DNA from 2 places in the Microbacterium sp. 22215 genome. Region 2 is predicted to be linked to the other one. Evidence: predicted binding sites of a transcription regulator. Region 2 holds the regulator's gene; the other holds the start of a gene.
The links. Region 2 encodes HrcA, which represses chaperone genes, less so after heat shock. Its sites were predicted from a motif close to TTNGCACTCGNNNNNNNCGAGTGCNAA; they were not measured.

Region 1: a site for HrcA is predicted at 7,073-7,099, ahead of groES (co-chaperone GroES). Genes of this name have one in related genera too.

Annotation. Positions count from the first base shown of each region.
Region 1 is NZ_JBQEPC010000003.1:221,091-230,585, forward strand. It holds gene ACTJKH_RS06985 (branched-chain amino acid ABC transporter permease) at 1-1,282, shown strand, start outside; gene ACTJKH_RS06990 (branched-chain amino acid ABC transporter permease) at 1,285-2,262, shown strand; gene ACTJKH_RS06995 (ABC transporter ATP-binding protein) at 2,252-3,274, shown strand; gene ACTJKH_RS07000 (ABC transporter ATP-binding protein) at 3,271-4,038, shown strand; gene ACTJKH_RS07005 (ABC transporter substrate-binding protein) at 4,191-5,459, opposite strand; gene rarD (EamA family transporter RarD) at 5,603-6,538, opposite strand; gene groES (co-chaperone GroES) at 6,690-6,986, opposite strand; gene ACTJKH_RS07020 (THUMP-like domain-containing protein) at 7,133-8,332, shown strand; gene ACTJKH_RS07025 (hypothetical protein) at 8,337-9,495, opposite strand, start outside.
Region 2 is NZ_JBQEPC010000012.1:71,404-80,898, forward strand. It holds gene ACTJKH_RS16725 (ABC transporter permease) at 1-89, opposite strand, end outside; gene lepA (translation elongation factor 4) at 330-2,183, shown strand; gene ACTJKH_RS16735 (DUF1990 family protein) at 2,256-2,909, shown strand; gene hemW (radical SAM family heme chaperone HemW) at 2,926-4,143, shown strand; gene ACTJKH_RS16745 (carboxylesterase/lipase family protein) at 4,159-5,574, opposite strand; gene hrcA (heat-inducible transcriptional repressor HrcA) at 5,666-6,697, shown strand; gene dnaJ (molecular chaperone DnaJ) at 6,738-7,853, shown strand; gene ACTJKH_RS16760 (16S rRNA (uracil(1498)-N(3))-methyltransferase) at 7,868-8,596, shown strand; gene ACTJKH_RS16765 (HIT domain-containing protein) at 8,642-8,989, shown strand; gene ACTJKH_RS16770 (PhoH family protein) at 8,979-9,495, shown strand, end outside.

The DNA of each region.
Region 1 (9,495 bases), on a different contig from region 2:
CGCCATCGCTTTCCTGTGGTTGCAGCCTCCGTCGGCGGCTTCCGCCGACGAGACCGACGACGGCCAGGAGATCACAGACTTCTACTTCGCCGGTGTCATCACCTTCGACGACACCCCCGTCGAAGACGTCGTGATGACGATCAAGGGCAACGGTTTCGAGGGCGAGACGAAGACGGATGCCGAGGGCAAGTGGCGTCTGTACGTTCCCGAGAAGGAGACGTACACGCTCACCGTCGATGAGGAGACCCTCCCTGACGGTGTGATCGTCGACGCGGCGCAGCTGCCGGAGGGCACTCAGCCGATCTCGGGCACCACGGCCTCGTTCGAGGTCGAGTTCGGCCTGACCGGCACGAAGATCATGAACCTCTTCCTCGGCGAGGGCGAGCGCATGACGACATCGTTCATCGACCAGCTGGCCTCGCGCCTGGTGGGTGGACTCAACTTCGGCCTCCTGCTGGCGCTCGCATCGATGGGCGCGGCACTCATCTACGGAACGACCCGCCTGTCGAACTTCGCCCACGCCGAGATGGTCACGTGGGGCGGACTGGTCGCCCTCGTGACGACGAGCTTCTGGCACCTCCCCCTCTGGCTGGGCATCATCGCGGCCGTGGTCGGCGGCGGTCTCTTCGGCTGGGCCCTGGACGCCGGCATCTGGCGTCCGCTCCGACGACGCGGCCTCGGAGTCGTGCAGCTCATGATCGTCAGCATCGGACTCTCGCTCGCCCTCCGCTACGCGTTCCAGTACCTGATCGGCGGCGGCACCCGCCAGCTCCCCGGAGCGAGCCCCGAGCCGTTCCGCTTCGGGCCGATCTCGCTCTCGTACATCGACATGATCGGCATGGGCGTGAGCATCGTCGTGATCATCGGCGTCGCCTTCTTCCTCACCCGCACACGCATCGGCAAGGCCACCAGGGCGATCTCCGACAACCCGCAGCTCGCTGCGGCATCCGGCATCGACGTCGACAAGGTGGTCCGCTACGTCTGGATCCTCGCCGGAACGCTCGCTGCGATCTCCGGCATCCTGTGGGCGTACTTCCGCCCCGGCGTGAAGTGGGACATGGGCATGCAGATGCTGCTGCTCATCTTCGCCGCCATCACGCTCGGCGGACTCGGCACCGCGTTCGGAGCCCTCGTCGGCTCGCTCATCGTCGGCATCGCGGTCGAGATCTCGACCCTCTGGATCCCGTCCGACCTCAAGTACGCGAGCGCGCTCGTCGTGCTCATCGTGATCCTCCTCGTGCGACCGCAGGGTCTGCTCGGACGCAAGGAAAGGTTGGGCTGATCATGGACTTCGGAAGCATCTTCTCCAATACCGCGGTCTACCTCATCAGCCCGGTCACCATCGCCTATGCACTGGCGGCGACCGGTCTGGCGGTGCACTTCGGATACGCCGGACTCCTCAACTTCGGTATGGCCGCCTTCATGGCCATCGGCGGGTACGGCTACGCCATCTCGGTGCTGACCTTCGGTCTTCCCTGGTGGATCGGCATGCTGATCGGACTCCTGGGAGGCGCGTTCTTCGCGGTGCTCCTCGGCATCCCGACGCTGCGGCTGCGCGCCGACTACCTCGCGATCGCGACGATCGCGGCCGGTGAGATCGTGCGCTTGCTGTTCACCACTCAGATCTTCGACGAGTACACGAACTCGGCCGACGGTCTCGCGCAGTTCAACGGCGGATTCCGCGACGCCAACCCGTTCCCCCCTGGCACCTACGGCTTCGGTCCGTGGACTCTCAGCGCGAACGACCTGTGGAACCGCGTCTTCGGGGTGATCGTGCTCGCCATCGCGATCCTGCTCGTGTGGTCGCTGATGCGCAGCCCGTGGGGACGTGTGCTCAAGGGCATCCGTGAAGACGAGGACGCCGTGCGGTCGCTCGGCAAGAACGTCTTCGCCTACAAGATGCAGGCGCTCGTGGTCGGTGGCATCATCGGCGCAGCGGGTGGGATCGTCTTCGTCCTCCCCTCGGCCGTGGTCCCCGGCAGCTACACCACCTCGCTCACGTTCTTCCTGTGGACGGTGCTGCTCCTCGGCGGAGCGGCGACGGTGTTCGGCCCGACGCTCGGCGCGATCCTGTTCTGGGTCGTGTTCGCGTTCATGGCGAACCTGCTGCCGTCGATGGCCAAGGCGGGCATCCTGCCCATGTCCGACAGCCAGGCCTCGACGCTCGTGTTCATCTTCGTCGGCATCGCCCTGATGCTGCTCGTGATCTTCCGTCCTCAGGGCATCCTCGGCGACAAGAGGGAGATGACCTTTGTCAATTGAACCCACCCCCGACGACAACGTCGAGACGGCGCCCCAGACCGGGAGCGTCCGACGTCCGAAGACCACCGGTCTCGCGAAGGGCCCCGCGGCCCCCGGAGTGCCGAAGGTCGATCCGATCCTCGTGGCCGACGCCGTGCAGCGGCGGTTCGGCGGCCTGACCGCCGTCGACGTCGATCACGTCGAGATCCCCCGCGGGGCGATCACTGCCCTGATCGGCCCGAACGGCGCGGGCAAGACCACCCTGTTCAACCTGCTCTGCGGATTCGACAAGCCCAACAGCGGCACGTGGTCGTTCGACGGGAAGAATCTCTCCGGCGTCCCCTCCTTCAAGGTGGCGCGGATGGGTCAGGTGCGCACGTTCCAGCTGACGAAGTCGCTGTCGCTGCTCACGGTGCTGGAGAACATGAAGCTCGGCGCTCCCGGCCAGCGCGGCGAGGGCTTCTGGTCGAGCCTGTTCCCGTTCCTGTGGCGCAAGCAGGATCAGGAGATCGAGGTGAAGGCGCGCGAGCTGCTCGCCCGCTTCAAGCTCGATGCGAAGGAGAAGGACTTCGCCGCATCGCTCTCGGGAGGTCAGCGCAAGCTGCTCGAGATGGCGAGGGCGCTCATGAGCGACCCGACCCTGGTGATGCTCGACGAGCCGATGGCCGGCGTGAACCCGGCTCTCACGCAGTCGCTCCTCGACCACATCCTCGATCTCAAGGGTCTCGGGATGACGGTGCTGTTCGTCGAGCACGACATGCACATGGTCCGCCACATCGCCGACTGGGTCGTCGTGATGGCGGAGGGCCGCGTCGTCGCCGAGGGACCGCCCGATGAGGTCATGGAGGACCCTGCCGTGGTCGATGCCTACCTCGGCGCCCACCAGGACCTCGACCTCGGGGCCGTCACCGGTCGCATCCCCGTGATCGAGAACGCCGCCGCGGCGAAGCTCCGCGAGCAGATCGAAGCAGAGGCAGAGGCGGAACTCGAAGCGACGAGCACCGCCGATCCCGATCAGAAGGGCAACGCATGAGCGCCGACACCTCCGCAGGATCCACGCCGTCGACCGATAACGTCGTCGTCGAGCTCAAGGACGTCCACGCCGGCTACCTGCCAGGGGTGAACATCCTGAACGGCGCCAACCTCGTCGCGCGCCAGGGTGAGCTGATCGGCATCATCGGTCCCAACGGCGCGGGCAAGTCGACGCTGCTGAAGTCGATCTTCGGCATGGTCAACGTGCGCAGCGGTGACATCACCGTCAACGGCGAGAGCATCGTCGGGTTGAAGGCGGACAAGCTCGTCAAGCGCGGCGTCGCCTTCGTGCCGCAGACGAACAACGTCTTCCCCTCGCTCTCCATCGAGGAGAACCTGCAGATGGGGCTCTACCAGAACCCCAAGATCTACACCGAGCGGCTCGAGTTCGTCACCGGCATCTTCGCCGAACTCGGCAAGCGGCTGAAGCAGCGTGCAGGCTCCCTGTCCGGTGGTGAACGCCAGATGGTGGCGATGTCTCGGGCGCTCATGATGGATCCGTCGGTGCTGCTCCTGGACGAGCCCTCGGCGGGTCTCTCCCCCGTGCGTCAGGACGACGCGTTCATCCGCGTCTCCGACATCAACAAGGCGGGCGTCACCACGATCATGGTCGAGCAGAACGCTCGTCGCTGCCTGCAGATCTGCGACCGCGGCTACGTGCTCGACCAGGGCAAGGACGCCTACGAGGGCACAGGGCGCGACCTGTTGAACGATCCGAAGGTCATCGGCCTCTACCTCGGCACGCTCGGCACCGACGCCGCCTGACCGGCGTATACACAGAGAGAGGGGCGGATGCTGCGGCATCCGCCCCTCTCTCGTGCCCGAGCGCCGCGCCCGCACCGCACAGTGGACGGCACCTCAAGGAGCCCGGGCACGACGAAGGCCCCGGATGCTGCATCCGGGGCCTTCGCTCGTGATCAGTTGGTGCGGGTGATCAGGTTGTCGGCGCTGTACTTGTACGTGCCGATCGAGGCTCCCTGCGGGTCACCGTTCTCATCGAACGTGATCTCGCCGGAGTAGCCGTCGTAGTCGGCCGTGCCGCCGTCGTTGATGATCTTGGCGCAGTCGGCGAAGCTGGTGCACTTCTCTCCGTCGCCCGAGCCGCCCGAGACCTCTTCCATCTTGGCCGCGATGTCCGCGCCCTCGGTGGAGCCTGCTGCGAGCGAGGCGAGTGCCACGAGCACGACGGCGTCGTAGGCCTCGGCCGCGTAGGTGAAGTCGTTCACCTCGGGGTTGCCCTCACCCGTCCAGAACGTCTGCAGACGACCGGTGAAGTCATCCTCGAGCGCCGGGCCCGGCTTGGTGCCCTGTGCGCCCTCGAGCGAGAACGGGAAGTTCGTGTCGGGCGAGGAGCCGTAGTCCGACAGGTTTCCGTCGACGAGGTACCACTTGTCCGGCGTGATGCCGGCATTGACCAGCAGCGGGGCGATGGTCTTGAACTGGTCGAACGAGACGATCGCGACGGCGTCGGGGTTCTGAGCCTTGATGGTCTCGACCTGTGCGTCGAACTGACCGTCACCGACGTTGTACGACGCGTCGGCGACGACCTCGCCACCGGCGCCCTCGAACGTCGACTTGATGTTGTCGAAGAGGCCGGTGCCGTAGGCGTCGTTCTGGTAGATGACGCCGAGGGTCTTGTGGCCGTCCTCGGCGATCAGGTTGCCGAGCACCTCGCCCTGCAGCAGGTCGCTGGGGGCGGTGCGGAAGTACAGGCCGTTGTCGTCCCAGTCGGTGAAGTCCGGACCGGTGTTCGAGGCGGAGATCTGCAGGATTCCTGCGCTGACGTTTCCGTCGAGGATCAGGCGGGAGACGCCCGATGCCGCTGCGCCGACGATCGCGGAGACGCCTGCACCCTGGAGCTTGGTGATCGAGGTCTCGTACGCCTTGGTGTCGGTGTCGCCCTCGTCTTCGGCGGTCAGATTGATCGTGACGCCTGCATCGGCCTCGTTGACCTCGCTGACCGCGAGTCCGACGCCGGATTCCATGGGCGGGCCCAGGAACGACAGCGAACCGGTCTGCGGCAGCAGAGAGCCGAGCTCGAGGGTGAGGTCGGCGGCGGGCTTGCCGCCGTCGGACGGCTCGTCCGAGGGGGTGCTGCTACAGCCTGCGACGACGATCGCCGAGACGCTCAGCAGCGCGACTCCGGCGAGAATCTTGGCGCTGCGCGAGCGCGTGAATGCGGTCATGATGCTCCCTTGCGTGACTGGCCGTGGATTGTGACCACGGTCGGGTGCTCTAACACTAGGACCGAAAAGCTTCGTGTAGGGGTCGCCGATGTTTCGGTGCGTTAACGATCCGACACCGAGTTCCCGCAGGCTGATCCGGCCGTTCAGCCGAGACTCGTGTGAGCGCTCCTACGCCCTCGCCGAGCGGCGAGCACCAGGTCGACCACGAACACCGCGATGGCGATCCAGACGATGACGAATCCGATCCATCGCTCGATCGGCATGGGCTCGCCGAGCACGGCGGCGCCGATGATGAACTGCATCACCGGAGTGACGAACTGGATCATGCCGATCACGGTGAGATTGATGCGTCTGGTTCCTGCCGCGAAGAGCAGCAGCGGCACCGCGGTGGCGACTCCTGCGAAGGCCAGCAGCACGGCATGCCAGGTGCCGTTGGCGCCCATCGTGATGCCCTCGGGAGTCGTGGCGACGAGGATCAGCTGCGCTACGGCGATCGGGATCAGCCAGAACGACTCGAGAGTGAGCCCGCTGATCGCGTCGACCGCCGGACCGATCTTCTTCTTGATGAGCCCGTACACGCCGAACGAGGCCGTGAGCGACAGCGCGATCCACGGGAAGGACCGGTAGAAGAGGACGATCACGATCACCGCGACGGCGGCGATGCCGATCGCGGCCCACTGGAGCCTGCGGATCCTTTCCTTGAGCACGAAGACGCCCAGCAGCACGGTGGCGATCGGGTTGATGAAGTAGCCGAGGCTGGTCTCTACGACGTGACCGGTGAGGGTGCCGATCAGGAAGACCTGCCAGTTGACGTAGATGAGCGCTCCGGCCAGTGCCGTCCACCCGAGCAGTCTCGGCTGCCGGATGATCGCGCCGATCGCCTTCCACCCGCGGGTGATCGTCAGCAGGAGGATGCAGAAGACGAACGACAGCAGCACGCGCCAGGCGACGACCTCCCAGGGGCCGGTCGGCACGAGCAGCAGGAAGTAGAGCGGCAGCACACCCCACAGCAGATACGCCCCGCCTGCATACGCGACCCCCGCGGTCTGCGTGGCTCTGGTGGTGGCGGCGTTCGTCAGGGTCACCGCACAACACTATTCCCAGGCCGACAGCCCGCCGTGCGACCGACGGGCTCCCCGCGAGTGAATGGCAGGAAACGGTCGACACCTGGCAGAGATGCAGAAAGGACCCGGATGCATGATGCATCCGGGTCCTTCCGAAGACGTTGTCTCAGCGGACGACGACTGCGAGCACGTCGCGAGCCGACAGGACGAGGAACTCGTCTGCGCCGAACTTCACCTCGGTGCCGCCGTACTTGCTGTACAGCACGCGGTCGCCCACGGCGACGTCGAGCGGGACGCGGTTGCCGTTGTCATCGATGCGGCCGGGGCCCACGGCCACGACCTCGCCCTCCTGGGGCTTCTCCTTGGCGGTGTCGGGGATGACCAGGCCACTCGCGGTGGTCTGCTCGGCCTCGACCTGCTTGATGACGATGCGGTCCTCGAGCGGCTTGATGGAAACCGACACGGTCTACCTCTTCTTTCTTGACGCTGACAGGAAGACTTTTTCGCACTCTCAACCCGAGAGTGCTAACAGTCAGTCTAGGGCGTGAGCTGGCACTCATGCAATGCGAGTGCCAATCGACGCGAACCCGAGCCGCCTAAGCTGGGCGGGTGGAGATGTCCGAGCTGCGTGCCCTGCTCACCCCCGAAGGCCTCGACCTGCTGGACTCGCTCGGCCCCGTCGAGCAGGTCGCCGACGTGGCTCGTGCGGTGTCACGGCTGCGCGCCGCCGGTCACTCCCCCGACCTCGTCTCGGCCGTGGTCGGACAGGCGCATCTGCGCGCCAAAGCGAAGGGCAAGTTCGGCGACTTCGCGGCCAGGATGCTGTTCACCCGCGCCGGTCTCGAACAGGCGACGCGCCTCGGCGTCGCCGCGCGTCATGCGCAGCGGATCCGCCGAGCCGGGCTCACGAGCGTCGCCGACCTCGGATGCGGCATCGGCGGCGACGCGCTCGCCTTCGCGGGCGCGGGGCTCGACGTGCTCGCCGTCGACGCCGACGACGTGACAGCGGCGATCGCGGCGTACAACCTCGCCCCCTTCGGCGACAGCGCGGTGGTGAGACAGGGCACCGCGGAGGAGAACGTGCCGAGCGACGAGAGCGCGATCTGGATGGATCCCGCCCGTCGCACCTCGGGGCACAGCGAGACGAAGAGGGTCTCTTCCGATGACTACTCGCCATCGCTCGACTGGGCGTTCGAGGTCGCCTCCCGCCGACCGACGGGCATCAAGCTCGGCCCGGGCCATGACCGCGATTCGCTTCCCTCCGACGCCGAGGCCCAGTGGGTCAGCGCCGAGGGCAGCGTCGTCGAACTCGTGCTCTGGACCGGAGCGCTGGCCCGCGACGGTGTCCGCCGGGCAGCGCTCGTCATCCGCGGAGACCGCTCGCACGAACTCACGGCGGGGGCGGACGCGCTCGACGCTCCGGTGCGCGACCTCGGCGGCTTCCTCCATGAACCCGACGGAGCGGTCATCCGCGCGCGGCTGATCGGAGACGTCGCTCGAAGCCTGGATGCGGGGATGCTCGACGAGCGCATCGCATATCTGACCTCGAACGCCGCGCTCACGAGTCCCTTCGTGCAGTCGTTCCGGGTGCGCGAGACCATGCCCGCGAATCCGAAGGCGATCAGTGCTGTGCTCAAGGCCCACAGCATCGGCACGCTCGAGATCAAGAAGCGCGGGATGGACATCGATCCTGCCGCGTTCCGGAAGAAGCTGACCCTCAAGGGCGACCAGACGGCCACGTTGATCCTGACCCGCATCGGCGATCAGCGGCGGGCGATCCTGGCTGACCGGGTTCCGGCAGCGGACTAGCCGTTCATCCCTCGTCCTCGGAGGGGACCTCGACCTGGATCGGGTCCTGGTACTCCCCGCCGAGTTCCAGCGTCTCCCCGGGCTTCACGGTGGTATCCGTCTCGGACACCTGCCCAGGGGGCAGGTCTCCCGTGATCATGAGGTAGGGCGTCCCGTTCGGAGTGAACTCCAGCCGGATGCTCCACGGTTCGGTGGCGGCCGAACCGTCGGCCCAGTCCCCCTCGATGGCGATGCCGTCGCCGGAGGTCTGCGCCTCGCCCGCCGTCTTGCACGTGATCGCACCGAGGTGGTCCACGATGAGGCAGTCCGACGGGTCACCGTCCTCGATCTTCTGTCCGAACCACACCGGAGCATCCTCGACGTAGCCCACGATCGAGACCGCGTACTCCTCGAACCCCTGGCCGAGGAGCTCTTCCGCGCGATCCCTCTCGGCACCGGAGAACTGCGACAACCAGTCCTGACCCCCGCTGTTCCACCGCTGAACGATCGCCAGGATCTCGCCCGTCGTCGCCCGCGCCGCCGATGCCCACACCTGGTCCGCGGATCCGTCATCGGCGGTGTCCGCCGTCACGCTCACACCGATCCCGTTGCCGTTGTCGAGGTCCTCGGCAGGCTGGCATTGGCTCGCCGACTTGTCTGCGGCGTCCAGTGTGAGGCAGATGGTCTTGCCGTCCTGCTTGGTCGCGAACCAGACGAGGGCATCCTCGTCTCGACCGATCGCACGGAGCGTGCCGGGGTCGAAGTCGCCGTCGCTCTGCAGCTGGGCCCGACGCTCCTGCTGCTCGGCCGTGAGGGCGATGCCATCGCCTCCCCGACCGAAGAGTGCCCAGCCGGCGCCGAGACCGATCAGGACCAGCGCGACGGCAGCCGCGGCCACGAGCTTCCAGTGCTGTCGGACCGACCCACGCAGACCCGGTGAGGGGTGCGACTCGCGGTCGCTCGCGGCCGTTCCCGGATCCCCGGCGTCCGCGGAACCCCAGCTCGTCCGATCGGCCCCCTCGACGTCGGACCCGTCCGCGTGTGGATCGCCCTCGAACGCGGCATCCCCGGCAGGAGGAACCTCCGCCGAAGTCCGCGTCTCCGGATTCGCCGGAGTCTCCGCCTCCGCCCGAGACGATTCGAGTTCGCGCAGCCGCGCTGCATCCCCCTCGGTCAGGCCGCCG
Region 2 (9,495 bases):
TACAGCCACGCGAGGAAGTAGGTGATGTTCGTCGCGATGACGATCATCAGCACCCATCCCAGCAGGCGGCGCAACAGATACTTGATCAAGGTGATGATTCTTTCTCTTTTACAGACGCGCGCGGGATCCGCCGACGCAACGCTGAGCCGGGAAGACAGTCAATCACCATCAGCCGATCTGCGCGACACGACGCCTGCACTTGGTCTGTGACGGAGTCTTATCGCTCACGGGATCCGGTGTCACGGATTGCTCCCGGGCAACCTCGGCAGAATATCACCGGATCGAGCGAATCGGGCATTAGCGGTGCCTCACCGTAGAATCATCTGGACATGTCACCACGCGCCCTCACCCCTCTTCAGCCTGCCGCGACGCCTGCGAAGCAGATCCGCAATTTCTGCATCATCGCGCACATCGATCACGGCAAGTCGACCCTCGCCGACCGCATGCTCCAGATCACCGGCGTGGTCTCGGACCGTGACATGCGCGCCCAGTACCTCGACCGCATGGACATCGAGCGCGAGCGTGGCATCACTATCAAGAGCCAGGCCGTGCGGATGCCGTGGGAGATCGAGGGGGAGACCTTCGCTCTCAACATGATCGACACTCCCGGCCACGTCGACTTCACGTACGAGGTGTCCCGGTCGCTCGCGGCGTGCGAGGGAGCGATCCTGCTCGTCGACGCGGCACAGGGCATCGAGGCACAGACGCTGGCGAACCTGTACCTCGCTCTCGAGAACGACCTGCACATCATCCCGGTCCTGAACAAGATCGACCTGCCGGCGGCCGACCCCGAGAAGTACGCGAAGGAGCTGGCATCCCTCATCGGCGGCAAGCCCGAAGACGTGCTGCGCGTCTCGGGCAAGACCGGTGCAGGGGTCGAGGAGCTGCTCGACCGCCTGGTCAAGGAGATCCCGGCACCCGTCGGCGACGCCGACGCACCTGCCCGAGCCATGATCTTCGACTCCGTCTACGACGCCTACCGCGGTGTCGTCACCTACGTCCGCATGATCGACGGCAGCCTGTCGCCCCGCGAGCGCATCCAGATGATGTCCACGGGGGCAACGCACGAGGCGCTCGAGGTCGGCGTGTCGAGTCCGGAGCCGGTGCCCACCAAGGGGCTGGGCGTCGGCGAGGTCGGCTACCTCATCACCGGCGTGAAGGACGTGCGGCTCTCCAAGGTCGGCGACACCGTCACGACGGCGCGCAGGCCGGCGAACGAGGCCCTCGCCGGTTACACCGATCCCAAGCCGATGGTGTTCTCGGGGGTCTATCCGATCGACGGCAGCGACTACGCGGAGCTCCGCGAGGCGCTCGACAAGCTCAAGCTCTCCGACGCCTCACTGCAGTACGAGCCTGAGACCTCGGTCGCCCTCGGTTTCGGCTTCCGCTGCGGGTTCCTCGGGCTCCTCCACCTCGAGATCATCACCGAGCGTCTCGAGCGCGAGTTCGGTCTCGACCTCATCACCACCGCTCCCAGCGTGATCTACGAGGTCCTCACCAGCGACACGGGGGAGACCGTGACGGTGACCAACCCGAGCGAGTACCCCGACGGCCGCATCGGCTCGGTGTCGGAGCCGATGGTGAAGACGGCGATCCTGCTGCCGAAGGACTACGTGGGCACGGTGATGGAGCTCTGCCAGTCGCGCCGCGGATCGCTGCTGGGCATGGAGTACTTCTCGGAGGAGCGCGTCGAGCTCCGCTACATGATGCCGCTCGGTGAGATCGTCTTCGACTTCTTCGACCAGCTCAAGTCCAAGACCCAGGGCTATGCCTCGCTCGACTACGAGCCCGCCGGACAGCAGGAGGCGGATCTGGTCAAGGTCGACATCCTGCTGCAGGGCGACAAGGTCGACGCGTTCAGCTCGATCGTGCACCGCGACAAGGCCTACGCCTACGGCACGCTGATGACGGAGCGACTGCGCAAGCTGATCCCTCGCCAGAACTTCGAGGTGCCGATCCAGGCCGCCATCGGCGCCAGGATCATCGCCCGCGAGACGATCAGGGCGCTGCGCAAGGACGTGCTCGCCAAGTGCTACGGCGGTGACATCAGCCGCAAGCGCAAGCTCCTCGAGAAGCAGAAAGAGGGCAAGAAGCGCATGAAGATGGTGGGCCGCGTCGAGGTTCCCCAGGAGGCGTTCATCGCCGCACTCTCGGGAGATGTCGAGGGCAAGGAAAAGAAGTAGCAGCCCTCGGGTCGGGTCGTTCCCGGCGCGTACAGGGTGATCGTCCAGGCAACGGGAAGTAGGCTCGAAATCATGCGGCGCGGGACTTTCCGAGACGACACGGTGGACTATGCGGCCGTGGGTGCGACCCACGCGCCCGATCTGATGCAGTATCCGCCGGAGCGCAGCATCCCGGCGGAGAACTCCTGGCGGATCGGCAGCGGCATCGAACGCTTCCAATCCGCCGGCGAATCGCTCCTGACCTGGACGGCGCAACGCGCCTCGGGTTTGACAGTCGAAGATGTCCGCCCGGCACCGGGCCCCGCATACGCCGGCGTGAGCTTCGATGCGGAGGGCACGCCCATCGCCCCGAGCAAGAACGACGTCGAGCAGCGTTTCGACGCCGAGGGCACGCCCTTCGCAGGCCCCGGAATGACCCTGCGTCTGCACGGGCGTGTGAGCGGGATGCGGGCGGATGCCGAACTCCGTGTGATCTCGGTCACCGAAGAGAAGCGCCGCATCGGATTCGTTCTGGGCACGGTCGGCGGCTCCGTCGTGCGCGGTGAGGAATCCTTCGACATCGACTGGCGTGAGGACAACGACGAGGTGTGGTTCTCGGTGCGCGCGTTCGATGCGCCGAACTCGCTGCTGTACCGCGTCGTCCCCGCGCTCGTGAAGCGCCGCCGCCGGGAGCTGTTCGCACGCTACCTGCGCGCGATCTCGCCGCTCTACGCGACTCCGGTCTGATGGCCGCAGTTCTCTGATGGCCGGTCCCCTTCCCCTGGGCGATCCGGCACCGGCAGACGGACGCCTTCCGTCCGATCTCGCGATCGACCCGGCTGTGCCGTTCTCGGCCTATCTGCACGTCCCCTTCTGCCGGGTGCGCTGCGGCTACTGCGATTTCAACACGTACACGTCCGGCGAGCTTCGCGGCGCGAAGCAGGAGGACTACGCCTCGACCTTGATCACCGAGATCGACCTGGCGCAGCGCGTTCTCGCGGATGCGGGCGCGCTGCGACCGATGGACACCGTGTTCTTCGGCGGAGGCACCCCGACTCTCCTCCCCGCGGGCGATCTCGCCCGGATGCTCGGTGCGGCGACCGACGCGTTCGGCCTGGTGGCCGACGCCGAGGTCACGGTCGAGGCCAACCCCGACACGGTGACGCCCGCGGTCGCCCGCACACTCGCGGACGCCGGTGTGACCCGACTGTCGATCGGCATGCAGTCGGCGGTGCCGCACGTGCTTGCGGCGCTGGATCGCACCCATCGCCCCGAGAACGTGACGACGGCGGTCGCCGCGGCGAAGGACGCAGGCCTCGCCGTGAGCGTCGACCTCATCTACGGCGCCCCCGGTGAGTCGCTCGGCGATTGGGAGGCGTCGCTCGATGCGGCGCTCGCACTCGAATCGGACCACATCTCGGCGTACGCGCTGATCATCGAGGACGGCACGAAGCTCGCGCGGCAGATCCGCCGTGGCGAGGTGCCGACGCCGGACGACGACCTGCAGGCCGACATGTACGAGCTCGCCGATGCGCGTCTCGCAGCGGCGGGCTTCGACTGGTACGAGATCAGCAACTGGTCGCGCACTGTGGAACAGCGCTCGCGACACAACCTCGCGTACTGGCGGGGGAGTGACTGGTGGGGCTTCGGCCCCGGCGCGCACAGCCACGTCGCTGGGCTCCGGTGGTGGAACGTGAAGCACCCGGCCGCCTATGCGCAGCGTCTCGCCGCCGAGGAGTCGCCGGCCGCCGGAACCGAGCGTCCCGATGCGGAATCGAGGACCCTCGAGCGCGTCCTGCTGCTGAGCCGCATCCGCGAGGGGATCGCGGTCGCCGACCTGCAGCCGGACAAGCGCGCGCGTGTCGCCGGCCTGATCGCCGACGGCCTCGTCGACCCCGCCGCCGCGGTGCGCGGGCGCGTGCAGCTCACGCTTCGTGGACGTCTGCTCGCCGACGCGGTGGTGCGTGAGCTCACGGACTGACCTCGGGTCGGATGGCTAGGGAAGCAGGTCGAGCGCCTCGGTGCGTCTCTGCACGACGGTCGAGCTCTCGGCGTCGAACAGGCGGGTCATCCGCTCGGGGCCGAACTCCGGCCACCCGGGGTCGCCGGTCTTGATGAACGAGATCCATGCTCCGTGCATCTCGTCCGCGAGTCTCTGCGGAGCATCCTGTCCGGCGAGCCGCTGCGCCTCGGGATCGCCGAGGCGATCGAACACGAAGCCGAGCTCCAGGGCGTGCGCCGCACGCAGGTCGCGGACAGTGCTCTGCCAGGCGAATTCGTAGACGTACGTCGGCGCGGTGCGGGCCCTGGCCAGTCGGGTCAGCGGTGCGCGCAGCATGATGTCCGTCGCGAGCTGGCCGAAGATCTCGCCGGTGGAGGCACCGGGGAAGGTCGATCGATAGGCCGCGAGCGCCTTCCGCGGGATCCGCAGAGCGAGTCGTGCGAGCAGGAGCTTCGCCTCGCTGATTCCGGCCAGCGCAGCCGGAGGAAACCAGAGTCGGTATTCATCGGTGTTGCTTCCGATGAGCAGGGGAATATCCGTGTCGGCGAGCACCTCGTGGGGCGAGCGAGGCAGCGACTCGGCGTCCACGGCGAACTGGAATCCGGGCGCCCCACCCAGCGGAGACGAGCCGGAGGACTGCTGTCGTCGCGCATGCAGCAGCTTCGCGGGAGATGCTCCGAGGAAGCTCGCGCGGTCGGTCCTGATGCCGAGCCGCTTGGCGAGCTGCGCCGTGACGCGCCCGGCCTTCTTCGCGGTCTGCGCCTCGAGTGGTCCGGATTCGATGATCGCCCGCGCGATGAGCTCTCGCGAGGAGTCGACGGCGAGCAGACCGGCGACGATGGCGCCGCCGGCGGATTCGCCCATCACGGTGATCTGCGAGGGATCGCCGCCGAATGACGCGATCTCCTCGTGCACCCAGGCGAGTCCCGCGGCGGCATCCTGGAGTCCCAGATTCCGGGGAGCCCCCGTGAGAACCGAGAAGCCCTCGGATCCCAGGCGGTAGTTGATCGAGGCGAACACGATGCCCGCCCGAGCGAATCCGGATCCGTCGTACAGGGGGAGCGCGGCGGTGCCTCGCTCGAGTGCGCCACCGTGGATCCAGAGGACGACCGGTGCACCGTCGGCGTCGTCCGGAGCCCAGACGTTGACCGAGAGGATCTCGTCTCCGGGAATCTCGACCGAACCGAGCAGATCGCCGATGGCGCCGGGGTACGGATGCTGAGGAGCGGTCGGTCCGAAACTCACCGCGTCGCGAACGCCTTCCCACGCGGGAGCCGACTGAGGAGCCCGGAAGCGGTTCAGCCCGAACGGGGCTGCGGCGTACGGGATTCCGAGGTACCGGTGCACCCCGCCGACAGTCTCGCCGCGCACGATTCCGGTGGACACGGTGACCTGCGGCGCGACACTCATACCCGTCATCGTAGGGGGATCAGCGCGGCGCCCGCCTCGGCGGGTAGAATTGGCACTCGTACCCAGTGAGTGCCAGAGGGAGGGAGTCGTGATGGTCAGTGAAAGAGGCCTCCAGGTTCTCCGCGCGATCGTTCAGGACTACGTCGAGACGCACGAGCCCGTCGGCAGCCGATCCATCGTCGACCGCTACTCGTTCGGGGTCTCGGCTGCGACGATCCGCAACGACATGGCGCTGCTCGAGGACGAAGAGCTGATCGCTGCCCCGCACACGTCTTCGGGCCGCGTTCCGACCGACAAGGGCTACCGCGTCTTCGTCGACCACCTCGCGCAGTTGCGTCCTCTCACGGTCGCGCAGCGCACCGCGATCGAGTCGTTCCTCACGGCGCCGGCCGACCTCGACGACCTGATGGTGCGCACCGTCCGCGTGCTCACGCAGCTCACCGGGCAGGTCGCGCTCGCGCAGTACCCGTCGTTCGCGCGGGCGCACCTCACTCACCTCGAACTCGTCGCGCTCTCCGCGAACCGGGTTCTCATCGTGCTCGTCACCGACGCGGGCGGTGTCTCGCAGCGCATGGCGCCGCTGCCGGTCGACGTCGACGAGGCCGACATGGTGCTGCTTCGCGTGCGCCTGTCGGCATTGATCACCGGGCGGGCGGTGAGCGACGCGGCCGAAGGACTGCAGAGCCTGCTCGCCGCCGATGAGCACTCGCATGACGTGGCGCTCCGCGCACTCGCGAGCATCATCATCGACGAACTCGGGGCGTTCCGTCAGGAGCGCCTGGTGATGGCGGGTGCCGCGACCCTCGCCCGACGCGAGCAGGACTTCCGGGGCAGCATCCATCCTCTGCTCGAGGCGATCGAGGAGCAGGTGACTCTGCTGCGCCTGATGAGCGAGATGGAGACCGACGCACATGGCCTCGCGGCCAGCATCGGCACGGAGAACGCGTCGTTCGGCCTGGGTGAGGCGTCGATCGTGGCGAGCAACTACGCCGCGCCCAGCGGCACGGCGCGAGTCGGCGTGATGGGGCCGACGCGCATGGACTATCCGAGCAATCTCGCGGCGGCGCGGGCTGTCGCCCGCTATCTCTCGCGGATGCTCGACGAAGACGAGGCGTCCCGCTGACGCGGGCGCCCAGACGACACATATACGCAGAAGGGCCATTGTGGCAGACCACTACGAGGTACTCGGCGTCTCTCGCGACGCCTCCACCGACGAGATCAAGAAGGCGTACCGACGCCTGGCTCGTCAGCTCCACCCGGACGTGAACCCGGGAGAAGACGCGGCCGAGCGGTTCAAGCTCGTCACGCACGCGTACGACGTGCTCAGCGATGACGATTCGCGTCGTCGCTACGACATGGGCGGCGGAGACGGAGCAGCCGGGAACTTCGGCGGCTTCGGCGGTTTCGGCGACATCTTCGAGACGTTCTTCGGTGCGGGCCAGGGTGGCGGCCGAGGAGCGCGCCCGCGTTCGCGTCGTGAGCGCGGTCAGGATGCACTGGTGCGCGTGACCCTCGATCTGGGTGACGTCGTCTTCGGCGCGCACCGCGACATCGAGGTCGACACGGCGGTGCTGTGCGAGACGTGCAACGGCTCGTGCTGTCAGGAGGGCACGTCGCCTGTCACCTGTGACATCTGCGGCGGATCGGGCCACGTGCAGCGCCAGGTGCGCAGCCTGCTCGGCAACGTCGTCACCTCGCAGCCGTGCGGCACCTGCGAGGGCTACGGCACGACCATCCCGTACCCCTGCGGCACGTGCGGCGGCCAGGGTCGCGTGCGTTCGCGTCGCACCGTCTCCCTCGACATCCCGGCCGGCGTCGAGACCGGCCTGCGCCTGCAGCTGCCCGGATCCGGCGAGGTCGGCAAGGCGGGCGGCCCGAACGGCGACCTGTACGTCGAGGTCACCGTCAATCCGCATCCTTCGTTCAGCCGCGACGGCGACGATCTGCTGGCGACCCTCGAGGTCTCGATGCCCGACGCGATCCTCGGCACCGAGACGACGATCCAGGGGCTCGACGGCGAGGTCGACCTCGAGGTCCGCTCCGGAGTGCAGTCGGGTGACGTCCTCACGATCAAGGGCCGCGGAATCACCCCGCTGCGCGGGACCCAGCGCGGAGATCTCCGGGTCGGCGTCCAGGTGGTCACACCCACGAAGCTCGATTCGGCGCAGCGCGCGCTCATCGAGGACTTCGCGAAGAAGACGAAGGCACCGGGACCCCAGCTCGCTCAGTTCCAGCAGGGACTCTTCTCGAAGCTCCGCGACCGCTTCCGCTCGCACTGATCCGGACGGCGCTCATGGCACTGCACTTCCTTCTCGAGTCCTCGTCGGATGCCACGATCGGCGACCTCGTGTCGCTCACGGGGGCTGAGGCCAAGCACGCCGCCGTCGTGCGCCGACTTCGCGTCGGCGAGGCGGTGACGGTCGGGGACGGCGCCGGCGTGTGGCTGACCGGCGCCGCTGAGGAGGTCTCACCGTCTCGCGTCGACGTGCGCATCTCGGCTCGTTCCGAGGAGCCGGCTCCGAATCCTCGAATGATCCTGGTGCAGGCGCTGGCGAAGGGCGATCGCGACGAGCTCGCGGTGCAGGCGGCCTGCGAGCTGGGCGTCGACGAGATCGTGCCGTGGCAGGCGAGCCGCAGCGTCTCTCGGTGGGAGGGCCCGAAGGCGGTCAAGGGACGCGAACGCTGGGCGACCATCGTCCGTGAGGCGGCCAAGCAGGCGCATCGTGCGTGGGTGCCCGAGGTCTCGCCTCCGGCGTCGACCGCAGGACTCGCGGCGCGCGCCTCGTCTCAGCGGGTGCTTCTGCTCGACCCGAGTGCGACCACCCGGCTGTCGGAACTCGAGCCGGACGGCCGCGACATCGTCCTCGTGGTCGGGCCGGAGGGCGGGATCTCCGACGACGAACTCGCGAAGCTGTCGGATGCCGGCGCCGAGCGCGTGCTGCTCGGCGACACCGTGCTGCGCACGTCGACGGCAGGTCCGGCCGCGATCGCCGTCCTCTCGGTGGCGCTCGGCCGCTGGTGACCGACGCTTCCGGCCCGGCTCCCTCCCGGTCGGTAGACTGGGAGCATGTCCGATCCCTCGATCTTCACGCGCATCCTGAACGGCGACATCCCGGGTGAGATCCTGCTGGACACCGGGCGGGTGTTCGCGATCCGCGACATCAACCCGCAGGCACCGTTGCACGCGCTGGTGATCCCCAAGACCGAGGACTACCGCGACGTCACCGAGCTCGCGGAGGGTGACCCGGGCCTTCTGGCAGAGATGGTCGCAGCTGCGAAGCAGCTCGCATCCGAGCACGCGAACGGCGAGTACCGCCTCATCTTCAACAACGGCGCGAGCGCCGCCCAGTCCGTCTTCCACGTGCACGCCCATGTGCTCGGCAACATCGAGGAGAACAAGCTCGTTGGCTTCTGACGAAAACGCCCCTTCCACCGCATCCGACACGGCCGTCGAGAAGATCTACGCCGACGGTGTCGCCATGGTGCAGCTGCTCGGTCCGCAGGATCGGCTGCTCCGGATGCTCGAGAAGGAGCACCGCGATGTCCAGGTGCTCGTGCGCGGCAACGAGATCACGCTCACTGGGTCGGCTGAGGCCGTCGCGAAGGCGAAGACCCTCGTCGACGAGCTGATGACCATGACGAAGGCCGGCCACGATCTCGCTCCGAGCGACGTCACGAGCTCGGCACGCCTGCTGCGCAACGACGGCGGCCCGCGCCCGAGCGAGGTGCTCGGCGAGGCCATCCTGTCGACCAGGGGCAAGGTCATCCGTCCCAAGACGCTCGGACAGAAGGAGTATGTCGACGCGATCGAGGAGAACACGATCGTCTTCGGCATCGGCCCTGCCGGTACGGGGAAGACCTACCTCGCGATGGCGAAGGCCGTGCAGGCGCTGCAGCGCAAAGAGGTCACGCGGATCATCC